One region of the Synechococcus sp. A10-1-5-9 genome, then DNA from elsewhere that is predicted to be linked to it. Evidence: predicted binding sites of a transcription regulator. Region 1 holds the regulator's gene; each other region holds the start of a gene.
The links. The regulator NtcA, encoded in region 1, controls nitrogen genes in cyanobacteria. The targets are predictions, from matches to a motif close to GTANCNNNNGNTAC.
Positions count from the first base shown of each region.

Region 2: a site for NtcA is predicted at 1,800-1,813, ahead of ACLM45_RS01770 (DUF4278 domain-containing protein). Genes of this name have one in related genera too.
Region 3: a site for NtcA is predicted at 2,226-2,239, ahead of ACLM45_RS09640 (circularly permuted type 2 ATP-grasp protein). Genes of this name have one in related genera too.
Region 4: a site for NtcA is predicted at 2,400-2,413, ahead of ACLM45_RS01060 (DUF4278 domain-containing protein). Genes of this name have one in related genera too.

Region 1 covers NZ_CP180406.1:1,321,829-1,325,973, forward strand. The annotation lists gene ACLM45_RS07545 (cob(I)yrinic acid a,c-diamide adenosyltransferase) at 1-235, opposite strand, end outside; gene rph (ribonuclease PH) at 380-1,105, shown strand; gene ntcA (global nitrogen regulator NtcA) at 1,182-1,916, shown strand; gene ACLM45_RS07560 (DUF3084 domain-containing protein) at 1,974-3,179, shown strand; gene ACLM45_RS07565 (resolvase) at 3,176-3,613, shown strand; gene ACLM45_RS07570 (DUF3146 family protein) at 3,591-3,848, opposite strand; gene pth (aminoacyl-tRNA hydrolase) at 3,848-4,145, opposite strand, start outside.
Region 2 covers NZ_CP180406.1:267,954-272,098, reverse strand. The annotation lists gene ACLM45_RS01775 (hypothetical protein) at 1-129, opposite strand, end outside; gene ACLM45_RS01770 (DUF4278 domain-containing protein) at 1,893-1,994, shown strand; gene psbA (photosystem II q(b) protein) at 3,230-4,145, shown strand, end outside.
Region 3 covers NZ_CP180406.1:1,773,957-1,778,101, reverse strand. The annotation lists gene ACLM45_RS09660 (aspartate/ornithine carbamoyltransferase family protein) at 1-218, opposite strand, end outside; gene ACLM45_RS09655 (hypothetical protein) at 394-540, opposite strand; gene ACLM45_RS09650 (sodium:solute symporter family protein) at 545-1,975, opposite strand; gene ACLM45_RS09645 (hypothetical protein) at 1,965-2,090, opposite strand; gene ACLM45_RS09640 (circularly permuted type 2 ATP-grasp protein) at 2,290-3,762, shown strand; gene ACLM45_RS09635 (alpha-E domain-containing protein) at 3,756-4,145, shown strand, end outside.
Region 4 covers NZ_CP180406.1:155,364-159,508, reverse strand. The annotation lists gene ACLM45_RS01080 (orange carotenoid-binding protein) at 1-651, shown strand, start outside; gene ACLM45_RS01075 (fatty acid desaturase) at 641-1,384, shown strand; gene ACLM45_RS01070 (hypothetical protein) at 1,430-1,750, shown strand; gene ACLM45_RS01065 (hypothetical protein) at 2,139-2,327, shown strand; gene ACLM45_RS01060 (DUF4278 domain-containing protein) at 2,499-2,603, shown strand; gene ACLM45_RS01055 (hypothetical protein) at 2,714-2,866, shown strand; gene ACLM45_RS01050 (lipocalin-like domain-containing protein) at 2,995-3,450, shown strand; gene ACLM45_RS01045 (LuxR C-terminal-related transcriptional regulator) at 3,458-4,036, opposite strand.

The DNA of each region.
Region 1 (4,145 bases):
CGACCAGCACCCTGCTGCCAAGACCCGCAGCACGCAGTGCTTGGCTCATCACCGTCCCGAAACTCCCTCGATACGGGGCCGTGTGAACCTGAAGCTGGCCCTCCTGAGCCACCAGATGCAGCGGTGGCCTCGGCTCAAAAACCGGCAATCTCCGCAGACCAGCTTGCTCAAGCGTCCGGTGATCCGCACTGCGGACGTCTCGGGATCGATGGCTGGAACTCAAGCTTGTTGTCATCTCGGTCGCTGGCATCAGGGCTGGTGTCCAGACGGCCCAGCAGAATTTGAATCTAGCGCTGCGGATCCGATCCACAAGCCCTTGGACACCACCCATGGTGTCTCAGTCCAACTGCCAGGCTCAATGAAGCCATCGTCGCCAGGCATGAACACCATCTCCCGCAAGGACGGACGTCAAGCGTCCGAACTGAGGCCCTTCGCCGTCGAATGGGATCCCATGGGCTTCGCCCTCAGCTCCGTGATCGTTCGCACCGGCCGAACCGCTGTGCTCTGCAGCGTCTGCCACGAGCAAGGCGTGCCGCGCTGGCGCCGTGACCAGGGCCTCGGCTGGCTGAGCGCGGAATACCGGCTGCTCCCTGGTTCCACCCCCGAACGTCAACGACGGGAATGGCTGAAGCTCTCCGGACGCACCCAGGAGATTCAGCGTTTAATCGGTCGCAGTCTGCGCGCTGCGCTCTCCATGGAGGCGTTGGGCGAGAACACTCTGCTTGTGGACTGCGATGTGATTCAGGCCGATGCAGGCACTCGCACCGCCTCCATCACTGGAGCCTGGCTGGCACTCCATCACGCCTGCGCATCACTGGTGTCACAGGGACTCATCCCGGCCAATCCAGTCAGCGCCCAGGTGGCAGCCGTATCGGTGGGACTACTCCAGGGCGAAGCCCTACTTGATCTGGATTACAGCGAGGACTCTCAGGCGGATGTGGATCTGAATGTGGTGATGAACGCCAGCGGTGAACTTCTTGAACTCCAGGGAACAGCAGAGGGAGCCACCTTCAGCCGGCAGCAGCTGAACCTGCTCCTCGATCGAGCGGAACCTGGGCTCAAGCAGCTGATGCGCGCCCAGAACGAGGCTCTGAGAACGCAGTGATCACTTTGGAATCGTGTGCGTTGCTACAGGGTGAGAGTCAATCGCTCCTTAACTTCCTAAAACCAATGTGCCGGCCATGCCCGAAGTGATCCGCGGCTTTAGCCGCACAGCCTCTCATCAAGGACGCACATCGGAAGTGAGCCTGGCCAACGCGCCCGCACCAACTAGCAAGACTCTGCTTGAAGTCATTCGGGACCTCGAGGGTGCCAACACGGAGCTGATCGAACGCAGCAAAACCATTTTCTTCCCGGGTGATCCCGCCGAACGCGTCTATCTCATTAGGCGCGGTGCCGTGCGCCTCTCTCGCGTCTACGAGTCAGGGGAGGAGATCACCGTGGCTCTGCTGCGAGAGAACAGTCTTTTCGGTGTGCTCTCCCTCCTCACCGGCCATCGTTCCGATCGTTTCTACCACTCAGTGGCCTTCACCAGGGTTGAGATGGTCACAGCTCCCGCCACCTCGGTGCGTAAGGCCATCGAAGCTGACACCTCGGTGGGGCTGCTGCTGCTGCAGGGACTCTCAAGCCGAATTCTTCAGACGGAGACGATGATCGAAACATTGACCCACCGCGACATGTCGTCACGCCTGGTGAGTTTTCTGCTGGTGCTCTGCCGCGATTTCGGCATCCCTGGAAACCAGGGGATCACGATCGATCTGCGGCTGTCGCATCAAGCCATCGCCGAAGCCATTGGATCAACCCGGGTCACCATCACCCGCCTCCTCGGAGACCTTCGCAACTCGGGTCTGGTAGAGATTGACCGCAAAAAAATTACCGTTCTCGATCCCATCGCCCTTGCCAAACGGTTCAGCTGACGCACAGAAGAGTGAGGATGGCGACGTTCGAGCTGCACTGCGTGCAATGAGTTCTCTGTGACTGGCTGGTTGCTTCTGCTGTCGTTGCTTGTCCTCGGTGGCGTGCTCTCGACCTTGGGTGATCGACTCGGCTCCAGAGTCGGCAAGGCTCGTCTGAGCCTCTTCGGCCTGCGCCCCCGTCAGACAGCCGTGGTGATCACAGTGCTCACCGGCAGCCTGATCAGCGTCCTCTCCCTGGGCCTGATGCTGCTCGTCAGTCGGCAGTTGCGCGTCGGCCTCTTCGAACTGAATGACCTTCAGGCCAGGCTGCGCAGCAGCCGGGCGGATCTGAAGACCAGCCGGTCAGCTCAGAAGCAATCCAAACAACAACTGGACAAAGCTCGCAAGGATGAGATCGAGGTGCGCAGACGCCTTGAGGAAGCACGTAAACAAGCCAATGAGCTGAGAGAAACCCTTCAACCCCTGCAGGATCAGACCCGCCGACTCGAAGCAGAACGACAACGACTGAGCCAGGACGTTGGTAAACGCGACGACGAAATCCGCAGAACCGACCGCGAGCTCGCCGCTGTACGAGATCGCATCCGCTCCGGCGAAGCCGAATTGAAACTGCTAGAGGAAAATCTTCTAGCCCTGCGCCGCGGAAACGTCGCGATCAGCAGTGGTCAGCCCTTAGCAACAGCCACACTCAGACTTGAACGCCCTGACCAGGCGCGCCAGGTGATCGATCAGGTGCTGAGAGAGGCCAACCTCCAGGCTTACCAGCAAGTCCTGCCAGGACAGGCTCCCGACAAACAGATCCTGTTGGTGCCTCGTGAAGACATCAACCGCCTGGAACAAGCCATCCGCAAACCAGGAACCTGGGTTGTACTGCTGCGCTCTGCCGCCAACGTGCTTCAAGGTGAAACGGTTGTGTATGCCTTCCCGGAGGTCAGGCCCAACGTCACCATTACCCGCGATGGAGAGGTGCTTGCAAAGACCGCCCTGGCCAGCGAAGAAACATCCGCGGAGGATGTCCGCAACAGGTTGAACCTGCTTCTGGCATCAACCCTGGCAGAAATTCAACGCCGCGGCTCCATCAGCAAGGGACTGCAATTCGACTCCCAGGCACTAAACGAGCTCGGAAAGATGCTGATTGATCGCAGCACCGGACGGGTTGAGCTTGAGGCGGTGGCACTCAGGAACAGCGAGACAGCCGACCCCATTGCGATTCAGCTTCGACTTCAACGCAGCTTCAAACCCACCACTGCGGATGACACACCGTGACTCGCATCGCCGCCCTGGATCCGGGCCGAAGCAAGTGTGGGCTCCTGCTCGTTGACACAGACTTGGGAATCGTCCTCGAAGGACATGTCCTTGAGGGATGCTCTGTCCTGGAGACCCTGGAGCAATGGCGATCCAAGGAACCTCTTGATCGCGTGGTGATGGGCAACGGCACAGCCAGTAGGCACTGGCGCGACCAACTACCGGCGGATCTGCAGCTCACCGTTGTCGACGAACGCGGCACCACCCTGCAGGCCAGGAGTCGATACTGGGAGCTCTGGCCTCCGAAAGGATGGCGGCGACTGCTGCCTGAGGGACTACGCATCCCCCCCTGTGATCTCGATGCTGTTGCCGCTCTGGTGATTCTCGAGACTGCGCTCAACTGCCGTTTCAGCTGGCCTACACCGGAGCCCGTCAGAACTTGGCTCTCACGGTGAAGCTGTAATCCCCTCCAGCCTCGAGCCGATAATCGGATCTCACCAAAAAGCGTTGCAACGCATCCTGGATCAGGGCGCGTCCGAGCGAAGGCTCAACGCTGAGCTCACCGCGCTTGAAAAACCACTGAAACTCCCAGATAAATCCACCGGCCTGAACTTCACCCTGAAGACACTGATCACTAAAACTCTGGTGATGAACCCTCAGATGAGCTGTGGTGGATGGCAGACGTGCCATCAAACCGACTCACTCTGAGCAGGAGCGAGATTCAAAGCATTGATGTGGTTACCAGCCCGTTCCAATCCCTGACGTTGGATGCGTTCCAGCCCGGAGAGAACTTCTTTCAATACCTCGTTCAGCAGAGGCTCCTCCTCACGGCTGAACGCCCCCAACACATGCGACACGGTGCGAGCCCTTCGTTCCTCAGGCGAAAGCCCCGGAGCACCAATCCCGATGCGAAGACGTGCGAAATCCTGGGTGCCGAGATGCTGAATCGTGCTTTTTAATCCGTTGTGACCGCCGGCACTGCCCCGA
Region 2 (4,145 bases), 1.1 Mb from region 1:
CCACCCACCACGGTGCAAAAGAGAACCACCCGCCAAGCCGGTTGACACCAGCTCACCAACAACAGAAACGCAACCAAGGGGATGGGCCGATCCTCCTGCTAGATCAACGGCCTCTCCCGAGCGAAGCATCAGTAGTGATTCAAGAGATTCACTTTTCCCTCACCAGAAGGCGTAGGTGATGGTCAACTGTGGAGAGGATCTTCGGTCCGGGGACCCAGCGAGAGAACTCAACAACCCAATCTCGGAGCTTCAAGCCCCGGCTGCCTACCCACAGCACTGGAGCAGCGGAGAGCATGAGCAACACATCAAAGGGGTGTCAGCACCTCCTTCGGTCATCGAGCGAAAGCCCTGGACCTGAGACGACAGGGTTTTCGACTTTGCCTCGAGCCCCCCCTGGAGCCGTCACTCTCCAGTTTTTTTCTTTTGTCCCCAGGCAGGGGTATCAAAGGGCTTGTGTCGGATGGGAGATTGCAACAATCGAGACAGGAGGGCTTTATGGCTCAGTCCGTCATTCCGCGAACGTGTATCGGTAGAACTTGCTTGAAGTGGTCTACTGACGGCTCATTGTCGGAGCACGATCAGAATGAGCTGATGAGACGTCTTTGCTCTGCAGATCCGGAAATGGCTAAATCCGGAGCTTGCAATTTTCGTCAAGATGCAGATGCGAGCAAGACCCACAAAAGATGAGCCATTTTCTTCTTCTGGTTGGCTTAGGTCTCGGTGACTATCTCGCCGTATAGCGCAACAAGCGAGCCTTAAAAGTCAAAGCAAGGCGCAGGCGTTAGCTGTCCTTCGCCAGCTCTATCACGTTCCGCCAATCAGGACCCAGCTCAGCTGCCAGGTCCTTCTCCAGCGATTTCAAGTACCGCTTCCGCTGCCCTGACTCTCCGCCGACCCAGACCGGAATCTCTTTTGTGTTTTCACTCATGCCTTCCCACAACGAGGTGATGGCTTGTGGCTCACGGTTAACGCTGCTTTACACAGCGGCGGTCGATCGACACACCAATCACCCCGGATGCTTATCCCTAATTCTTCAATGCCGTGCCAAACAACCATCGCTCATAGGAACTAAGCAGCCAACTGAGCGACGAGATCAGAAAGCTCTTTTACATCTACTTCTAGTTTATCCAAAAGAGGTTCACAATGCTTGCGAGCACTGGGATCTTGAACAAACTCGTCCCGGCAAAGCATTAACTGAAGGATCTCAATCTCTTCGCTCGGATAATCACGGTAGGAATAGCCCACAACACACTCCAAAAAATGTAGAACTAATTAACCCTGCACGAATTTCGAAAACGCCGTGGTCCAAGCAGTGCAATGTCCTGGACTCAACAACACAAACTGTGGCCTTAGTTACACATCAAGGACGGGGCCACCGTTTCCAGTAGCTTCAGCTGCTAACCCATTGCAGCTGGAGGTTGCAAGTCAAAGCCTCCAGCCAGTTGATGCAGTCGCAAATTATGCGCTGGCGCAATGAAGGCAATGAGGGCTATGACCCCAACAGAGTCACGTCCCCACGAGAGGGTGGTGGCTTTGGCTCAGGTGATCGGCTCTATTGAGCTGCAGCGGATCACCCTGCCTGAGATTCGGCGGTAGGTGATGCGGTTCAGCCGTGATCAGGACGGTTGCGACAGAATCGCACCGCACTGGCAGAGCTGGTGGTGCGGCGGAGCTGCAATCGATCTGGGCTCACCTTGCCTGGAAATGGAGCGAGAAAGCTGAGCGGAATACAGCCCAAAAAGCGCTATGTATCCGCCTGAACGAGAAAGGGGCTGGCGCCCCCCCCCTATAACAGCTCTGTAGCAACCGCTACCAACAACGTTCACCTCGCTTCTGCGAGGCGCAGATCACCAGGCCAAGGAACGGGGACCTGGATTTCTGAGGAACCACAAATGACCCTGACCTATCGCGGCCAGAAGTACGACCTGCAAAAAGTGGCTGGCGCTTCCGACAAGCCTGCTCTGACCTACCGCGGCGTTTCCTACGCCAAGTGAGCAAGGCTTAATCAGAAGATCCCAAGCCCCTGCCCGCGGCGGGGGTTTCTTTTTGCCTCTGAGGCAGCTCCGAACCTGCCAAAAGGATTGGGCTGAGATCCTGAAGCGGGCTACCCCCAATGCGGAAACCACTGGGGAAGAAGCCCCGCACGAGCAAGGCCAAGTACGGCTGCCAGTGTTGCCAGCTTCACTCCAGTCAGGATTCCTGCCGTCTTCCATGTGAACAGCGATTTCGTCAGGGTGATCAATGCACATGCTCAGCCAAAAACATCAGTGCCATTGACGAGCTGGGCTCCTAAGGCTGACTGGCTCCCTTGCTCACTGGTCGCCAACTGAAAACATGATCCCGAAGCTCATTTGGAGATAGCAAGCGAGCAGCTCTGCCCTCACCAGGCTGAGAGCCCCAAGGGATACAGATGATGTTCTGCGTTGAACGAAGCGATGGGCCCGACATTTGGTTTCAGGAGCAGTGCTTCGAGACTGAGTTCAAGGCTTTCACCAACGCCCGGACCAAATCGCTGAATACTTTCGGGCTCTATCGAGTCATGTACGAAAGTCTCGGTAACTCAGGTGAGGTGCTGAGGATTTCAAAAGGGAAAGCGATCCTGGCTGAAGATGACCGACTCGTTGGATAAGTGCTGGTGCATAAAGAGCGGCAATTCCGTGATTTGCAATGACGCATCAAAGACATTGCTAGAGCAAGGGTCCAGGCAATAGCCGTGTATAACGTCATCAAGCAAGAAGCTCCCGACCGTTGGGCCAAGGAGCTCTACTTCCAAACGGAATTCAGGGCTTACCTGTGTGCCCGCACAAAGTCGAAGGCGCTGATGTGTACCTACATGGTGGTTGACGCAACCACAAACGAAGTGACCTCGATTGTTCGTCACAGCTGGCCCCTCATCGCATAGGAGGCGAACTAAATCGACCCTCCGCATTACCGCGAGTTGCTCATTAACACACCCAGTTGCACAAAATCCCAGGGACAACACTGGGATAAGCCCCTCAGACCTATTCCTGCACCTGAGAGCCAAGTGGCAGCAGCCGCCAAGCCGAGGCTCTGCGCTCCCAAAATGGCTATTGATCAGCGGGGCTGATCGCAGGGATGAGTAGCGCTGTTGTGCACAGGGGGTAGGTCGGCATTCACATTGTGCAAAGTCCCTTTACATTGTGAAGGTCGGTTAACCGACTTTCTTTACCGCCGACGGGTTTTCCCTGACGCTTTCTCCCCCGTACTCATGACCACCACCATTCAGCAGCGCTCCGGCGCCAATGGCTGGCAGTCCTTCTGCGAGTGGGTCACCTCCACCAACAACCGCCTGTATGTGGGCTGGTTCGGTGTGCTGATGATCCCCACCCTGCTGGCTGCCACCACCTGTTTCATCGTTGCCTTCATCGCAGCACCCCCCGTCGACATCGACGGCATCCGTGAGCCCGTCGCCGGCTCCCTGATCTACGGAAACAACATCATCTCTGGTGCTGTTGTTCCTTCCTCGAACGCCATCGGCCTGCACTTCTATCCCATCTGGGAAGCTGCTTCTCTCGATGAGTGGCTGTACAACGGCGGTCCTTACCAGCTGGTTGTCTTCCACTTCCTGATCGGCATCTTCTGCTACATGGGTCGCGAGTGGGAACTTTCCTACCGCCTCGGCATGCGCCCCTGGATCTGCGTTGCTTACAGCGCACCTGTGGCTGCTGCCTCCGCCGTGTTCCTGGTGTACCCCTTCGGTCAGGGTTCCTTCTCTGACGGCATGCCCCTCGGCATCTCTGGCACCTTCAACTTCATGCTGGTGTTCCAGGCAGAGCACAACATCCTGATGCACCCCTTCCACATGATGGGCGTCGCAGGTGTGTTCGGTGGCTCCCTGTTCTCCGCCATGCACGGTTCACTGGTGACCTCCTCCCTGGTGCGTGAAACCACCGAGAGCGAGTCCCAGAACTACGGCTACAAGTTCGGCCAAGAGGAAGAGACCTACAACATCGTGGCTGCCCACGGTTACTTCGGTCGCCTGATCTTCCAATACGCCTCCTTCAACAACAGCCGCAGCCTTCACTTCTTCCTGGCTGCCTGGCCTGTGGTCGGCATCTGGTTCACTGCCCTGGGCGTCAGCACCATGGCTTTCAACCTGAACGGTTTCAACTTCAACCAGTCCA
Region 3 (4,145 bases), 450 kb from region 1:
TTCGCAGCCAATCGAAACAGCTGAAGCAGAGTTTCGGGTCGGAACGCCTGCATCGACACAACATGCTGGTCGATAAGATCCAACAAGGGCTCGCCATCTTCAGCGATGGCAGCCAGAAGCGCCTGAGGCTGGTCATGACCGAACACATCGGGACCCATCGGCCGGAAGCGGAGCGGCGCCGATACCTCCTCAATCACTGCTGTGCCGGGATCTGCCATAAGCAAGTGCATCAACACCCGACGTGTAAATCGCGTGCTTGTGCTGTGAATCACACCCTCTCTCGATAACAAGAGTTGAGTGCGAACGTCTAGCTCGATACACGTTCTTTAGAAAAAGACTCAAAAAATAGTTTGATTTAATACAAAACACCCCAAATATGTTCGAAACGAACACTTACCAGGCACGTCCGCTTCTCCACTCAATCAACCAAATCAACAACAGCGCTAGCACAGAGCAAACGAGCGCCACCTGACTTCCCACCAGGACGACACGGAACCAGCGTTGGTCCACCAGAACCATGAGCAACACCGACATCACCATGGCGTTATCCCTCCTCCTTCAAGAGATTGAAATCAAACCGTTCGGGCTTCCGACGACTGCCCACCACCATCACGACGGCCGAAACCGCCGCGGAGAACACTGCCGCGCAATAAGGGGCAATCAGAACGTAGGCCGTCAGACCGACAGCACTACCGGCAACCATGGCGACGATCGCTGCCCAACGATTGGCGGATGACCAGTAGAGACCGCAAGCCACAGGCCAGACCGTGGAGGCCACCAACGCACCGGTAAAGAACAACACCGACGCCAGCGAGTCCAGCCGCGGCCAGGACAGGGCCACAGTGACCACGGCCAGACCGACCACCATCAGCCGTGCCGCCTGCTTGAGCTGCGCATCATTGGCCTGGGGACGCAGCAGACGGAAATAGACGTCTTCAGCCAGCAGATCCGCGGTGGACGCCAACAGAGAATCCAAAGTGGAGGTGAGTGACGCGAAGACGACGACAAACACCAATGCAGCCCCACCAGCCCCAAGAAGATCGGCCGCCATCACTGGGAACACCATGTTCACCTGCTCCAGCTGCAGGTCTCTGGCCAGTGCGACCAGACCGATCGAGCCCGTCACCAAGGGGACACTCATCCAGGCCAGCCCCCCCAACAGAAAAGATGTCATCACCACGCTGCGACGGCTGGCGAACACTCGGGACCACCAGATGTTGTTGTGAAAAACCTCACCCATCGAGAACAGAGCTGAATTCCAGGCGATCAACAGACCGGCGGGGAGCAGCAGATCAAGACGGTCGGGATGCTCAGCGATCAAGCGAGCATGCACCTCCGGCATCGGGAACTGACGAAAAGCAAGTACCGCCACCACTGCCAGCAACACCATGATCAGCAGCGATTGGATGAAATCGGTTCCAATCACCGCCCGCATGCCACCAAACAACGTGTAAACCGTTGCGACACCGATCACCACCACCATGCCCACGTGGTAGTCAAACCCAGATAGAGCCTGGAGTAACAGCCCAGCCCCCATGGCTTGGGTCATCAGAAAGCCAAGGGTGTACACGGCGGTGATCACCATGAACACCCACCAAGCCAAGCGTCCGTAGCGCAGCCGAATGAAATCACCACTGGTGCGTCCGTTGGGCATCAACTGCTTGATGCGAGCGGCCAGCGGCGCAAACAAAATCAACCCCAGTCCTGCCAGGGCGTAACTGAACATGCCCCAGAGGCCTGTTCTGTAGCCGAATTCCGGGGCCAGAAGGGTCGTGTTGCCCGTCACCCAAGACGCCATCAAGGTGGCTGTGCTCAGGGCCAACCCGATGTTGCGGCCCGCCAGCATGAAATCGTCCGCATCTCCTTTACCGCGGCGGCCCCAGGCGATCCCTAACGCAATCCACAACACGGAGAACAGCACCACAAGCGCCCATGCAATCCCTGGTGACAGAAAACGGGCAGCGTCAGCGGACATCCGACGCTCCCCGATCACGGCAGCGAAGATGACCGGAAAGAATCATCAACACAGTGGCCAGGGTCACCGCAGCACCAAGGGCAAAGATCATTCCAGCCCAGAGATTGTCATCCAAAGCGAATGTCCTCTTCAGCAGATCTAAGACAAGCAAATCGCGGTGTTCGCAATCTTCCACCGACTGATAACAAAGTCGCCAGGGCTACCTGAATCACAGGCTGCCAGTGGCTTGATGCATCCAATCTCGAAATGTGTAGCAATCACAACCAGCAGGGGCCTGCTCGAGTTTTTGGATGAGGGTGTTAATTACTCAGGCGATGTTCACCCAGTACCGACCAACCGAGGGGTACGACGAATATTTCTGCCGCGAACAGTCCGCTCCCCGTGCTGATCTGGAGCCACTTCTGTCCTCCCTCGGCGCTATGGGGCTGGCGGAGCTAAATCGCAGTCACGCCTCAGCGAGCAACCTGTTACGACGCCTCGGCGCCACCTTCCGACTCAACGGATCAGGTCTGCATGGCGGAGAGCGGATTCTGCCCTTCGATCCGCTGCCAAGACTCATTCACCGCCAGGAATGGTCCGTTCTGGAGCGCGGATTGGTGCAACGCCTGGAGGCCATTGATCAGTTTCTGGCGGACGTTTATGGACCCCAACGGATCCTCAACGATGGCGTGATCCCGCGTGAGGATGTGGAGAGCTCCCAGGGCTGGCGGCCCCAGATGCAGGACATCACCGTGCCGCTCAATCGCTGGTGCCATATCTCCGGTCTGGATCTGATCCGCGATGGCGACGGCACCTGGAGGGTTCTGGAGGACAACCTGCGCTGCCCCTCCGGCGTGGCTTATTTCCTTGAGAACCGCCGGGTGATGAAACGGTTGTTCCCGAGCCTGTTTGCGGGCCGCACAGTGCAGCCGATCGACGATTACCCCTCCCATCTCTTGCGCACGCTGCAGGATCTGGCCCCCTGGAGTGATGCCCCCAGGGTGGTACTGCTCACCCCCGGCGTGTTCAACAGCGCCTACTTCGAGCACAGCTATCTGGCCCAGCAGATGGGCATTGCCCTGGTGGAAGGCCGCGATCTGATCTGCGAGGACGGACGCGTCTGGATGCGCAGCACTGCTGGCCGGGAACCTGTGGATGTCATCTACCGGCGCATCGATGACGATTTCCTCGATCCAAACGTCTTCCGGCGTGATTCGATGCTCGGTGTCCCCGGGCTCATCGATGCCATGCGCTCTGGTCGGGTGGCCATCGCCAACGCCCCTGGGAGCGGGGTCGCCGACGACAAGCTGATCTATGCCTACGTGCCGGCCATGATCCGGTATTACCTCAGCGAAGAACCGATCATTGACAACGTCCCCACCTATCTCTGTTCAAGGGACGACGACCTCCGTTTTGTGCTTGAGCATCTCAACGAGCTGGTGGTGAAATCAGTCGCCGAAGCCGGCGGCTATGGAATGTTGATCGGGCCTCACGCCAGCACTGAGGAGATTGAGAGCTTCGCGGTGAAGATCAAGGCACACCCGCGCAATTTCATCGCCCAGCCCACCCTGCAGCTGTCCACAGTTCCATCCCTGAGTGAAGGAGAGCTGTACCCCTGCCATGTGGATCTGCGCCCCTATGTACTGCGAGGTAAGAGCGACTGGGTCAGCCCCGGCGGCCTGACTCGAGTGGCACTGAAACGCGGTTCCCTGGTGGTGAACTCTTCCCAGGGTGGTGGCTGCAAGGACACCTGGGTGGTCAGCGACAGTGCCGTAACGGCCGAGAAACCGGAGCTCGTACCGTGCTGAGCCGTGTGGCCGATTCGCTGTACTGGATCAACCGGTATGTCGAACGGGCCGAAAACATCTCCCGATTTCTAGAAGTGAGCGAAGCCATGGCCCTAGACTGCCCCCCCGGCAGCGCTGAGCCTTGGCTTCCATTGGTCGATGCCAATGGAGACCGTCAACGCTTTGACGAAAGCTATCCCCTGGGAAGTCCAAGGGATGTTGTTGGCTTTCTGCTACTGGATCGCAACAACCCCAACAGCGTCGTGAGTTGCATCGCCAATGCCCGTGAGAACGCTCGCCAGATCCGCGATGTGATCACCACAGAAATGTGGGAACAACTCAATGATCTTTATTGGAATGTTCAAGACGGCGAGGCGCTCTGGCAGGAACCGGATCAGGAGCAA
Region 4 (4,145 bases), 1.2 Mb from region 1:
AACGTGAAGCTCTGCTTCTGGTATGAGCTGGGTGAATTCATGCGTCAGGGCAAGGTGGCCCCGATCCCCCAGGGCTACAAGCTGTCAGCCAACGCCACCTCCGTGCTGGAAGCCGTGAAGAAGGTGGAACAGGGGCAGCAGATCACCCTGCTGCGCAATTTCGTGGTGGACATGGGGTATGACCCCGACGTGGACGACAGCAAGGTGGTGGCTGAGCCGATCGTGGCGCCGACTCCGGAGGATCAGCGTGAGGAGATCTTCATTCCGGGTGTGCTGAATCAGACGATCCTCAGCTACATGCAGCTGCTCAATGCCAATGACTTCGACCAGCTCATCGATCTCTTCCTCGATGACGGGGCTCTTCAGCCACCGTTTCAGCGTCCGATCGTGGGTCGGGACGCCATCCTCAAGTTCTTCAAGCGCGATTGCCAGAACCTCAAGCTGATCCCCCAGGGAGGATTCGGAGAGCCTGCCGATAGCGGATTCACCCAGATCAAGGTCACCGGAAAGGTGCAGACACCTTGGTTCGGCCGGGAAGTGGGCATGAACGTGGCCTGGCGCTTCCTGCTCGATGACAACAACAAGATCTACTTTGTGGCGATCGACCTGCTGGCCTCTCCCGCCGAGCTGCTGAAGCTTGGTGGCAAGTGATCCGATTCGCAACGACCACTGGCGAGGGTTGCAACTGGCGGGCTTAATCGGGTCCGCCTGGCTGGTGACCCTCACCGCTGGACTCAGGCTTCCCATTCAGCAGGCCCACCCTTTGCTGATTGCAGGGCTTGTTCTGCTGAGAAGCTTTCTGCACACGGGGCTATTCATCGTGGCTCATGACGCCATGCATGGCAGCCTCATTCCTCACCGAAAACTCTTCAATCGGTTCATCGGCCAGGGCTGCCTCTGGGCCTACGCCGGCCTGAGCTTTCAGGAGTGCCTGAACCATCACATTCAGCACCATCATTCGCCAGGATCCAAGACTGATCCCGATTACTTCAACGCGGCGGATTCTTCACCAGTGGCCTGGTATGCCCGCTTTCTCAGTCGCTATCTGAATCCGATGCAGCTGCTCAAGCTGGCGTCCTGGATGGGGGTTTTGCTGTTGATGATTCCCGCCAATCAGGATCAGCCACTGCTCACGCTTGCGTTGATCTATGTGCTTCCTTTAATCATCAGCTCCTGGCAACTATTTGTGGTGGGGACATTTTTACCCCATCGCAAAAGTGCCCCTGAGACTGATGATTTCCATCAACCAATCAGCCTCGATCTTCACCCCATACTGTCGTTCGCAGCGTGTTACCACTTTGGCTATCATCGCGAACATCACAGTTACCCAGCAGTGCCCTGGCATCAGCTTCCAGAAGTGCGCACTGTCTACAACCAATTCTGAACCTGGTTCAGCACCTCTGCCCCGACCCCTCACCTTCTCAAAACCATGTCAGCAGCTGACTGGACACACCAGGAACAATCCGTTGCCAAGCATGCCTTTGAAACAGGCAAGCAACGCTCCATCGAAGCTCTGATTGTGATTCTCAGAGAACAGAGCGAACTACTCGATACACCAGAGTCAATCTGGAAATTTCACGATTTTCTCAGCAGCGAACGCTTTCAATACGAAGGTCGGTCTGAATTTGACACGGCAAACATATTATTTACTCTCGCTGACATGATCAAACAAAACTTGATCAATTACGATGATCTCGAGGGGTTAGAAAAAACCAAACTGAGTAAAATCAAAGCGATGGCAATGTTCTAAGCGCCAGGCTGATGCATGTGTTGTTGATCAATCCAAGAATGCAATGCTCCAACTTTGGGTTGAATCCGTATTGAGGCCGGGCTCAAGGCACAGGCCAGAGCATGGAACGGTTGATGCACGCCTTCAACAATCAGGGTTCCCATCGGATGGGAATGGGCAAGGTTGAGTTTCATCATCGAGCTATGGATGCAGCGGAATCTGATCAGCGAAGATTCCTTCTCTCAGGCTCGCGGACCCAATGGCTCTTGGCGAGCCAAGTACAGAAAATCTTCCGAGACAAACCCATCAGCGCGGATGGGCAAATGCACAAAAACACATCAGTTTGTTGCCGTTGGCACGGTCAACCTGCGCGGGGCTGCCAACGATGGACCGAACAACGTGTTCAGCCATGACCAGCGAACAAGCCATTGAACTGATCGGCTCCGCTGTTGACTACAGCAAGCAACGCAGCAAGCTGCTCGCCAGCAGAGAGCGCGTTTCAGATGCCGAGGCCATCCGAAGTGAATTTGAGGAATGGATCAATCCAATTGGTGATTGCCTGCCCCTGATGCCATGCCCACGTCCGGAAGCCAATTGATCAGCCTCCCAATCGATCACTGTGTATCCGCGTGAACGACACGGCAGTTGACAGCTTCGCTATGAAGGGTCTGTAGCAACCGCTACGAGAACACGTTCACCTCACTCCTGGTGAGGCGCAGTTCGACTCAGGCCATGGAACGGGGACCTGAGCTTGCTTCGAGGAACCATCATGACGCTTACCTATCGCGGCCAGAAGTACGTGCCGAACCACACTGCAGCTACCCGGCTGCAGCCTGTGGTTCTGATGTACCGCGGTCTCAAGTTGGCCAAATGAGTGAATGCCGCCACTCGGCGGTTCTTTAGCCCTGCTCAGGCAGGGCTTTTTTATTGCTCTTTCCACAACGCCTGATGACAGCAGGCCAAAGGCAATGGCATTTTGAAATCATGAAACAGCGCTCCCTGCTTCAAAGGCTCGGTTCGTACCTGATGGGCCTGGTTGATGAGTACTGGACCATGCGCGAACCGAAGAGCTACGGAAAGGAGGCCCCAAGCTGCACAGTGCGCTGCGACGACGAGCACTGCGAGCGAGCCGACTGAACGGAATACCTCGGTTGTGGTTGATACCAACCATTCACAAAAGGATGTCGATCTGCTCATTCAGCGCCTCGAGCCGCTGAGACGCTGAAGTGACCATTGGTAACTTCCGCCTAATCCATCAATCGATTGTGAACGCAACGCCTGTGCAATCACTGATTGCCCTTGAAGCTTCTTGCATCCATGGCGCCTGGCAACTGGTGAGCTACCTGGTGGAGGAGAAAAGCAGCGGCAACACCTTCAGGCCGATGGGTGACCACCCAACGGGTTACGCGCTCTTCACCCCGGCTGGACGGGTGTCGTTCACGCTCACCGCTGAAGGTCGCAAACCAACAACAGACATCGAGGGCGACGCTGCTCTGCTGCGCAGCTTGGTGGCCTACTCCGGCACCTACAGGCTGGAGGACGACCGCTGGATCACTGCGGTGGATGTGGCTTGGAAGCCGGAATGGGTGGGCACCGAGCAGATGCGCTTCTTCTCAATTGACGGTGACCAGCTCACGGTGCGCACCCCATGGCGGGTGATGCCCAACTGGCCGAAACAAGGCCCGACCCGCAGCATCGTGATCTTCAAGCGCTGCAGCTGAAGCCTGCTCACTGCAGGGGATCAATCAAGCCATACAGCAGCGCCATGACCGCCATCTGGGTGCGGTCGCGAGCACCGAGCTTGTCCATGGCGTTACCCACATGGCTCTTCACTGTTTCCACTGAGAGGCCGAGCAGGGTGGCGATGGCATTGTTCTTGAGACCGCGCGCCACCCCTGCGGCCACTTCCAGTTCACGCGGGCTCAGTTCCTCCACCAATGGCGGCAGATCGGGTTGCGGAGTGGAGGCGGCAATGCGACGGATCTGCTCCGGGAAGTAGACACCGCCTTCGGCGAGGGTGCGCAGGGCACTGATCAGATCACCGCGGCCAGTGCCCAGGCTGGATTTGAAGACCACACCGTCTGCAAAGGCTTCCATCGCTTCCTGCACCACCGTCTGGGTTTCGCGCACCAGCACGATCAGCAACTGACAGGTTGGAAGCTCCGCCTTCACCCGACGCAACAGGTTGATGCCATAGCCGGATTCGAGATCCGAGCTGCAGATCAGCAGATCCGGCTGGGTACGCGGCCAGCTCAAACCCCTCTTCTTCTGTGGTGGCCGCACCCACCAGGCTCGAAGTAATCGCATCGACGAGCACAAAGGAAATCAGCGAGAGGCGATCGCCAAACACCACAACAATGCGTCGATCCTTCAAAAGCTCAGAGGCTTGGGCAATCGCCTCTTGATTGACACGGGA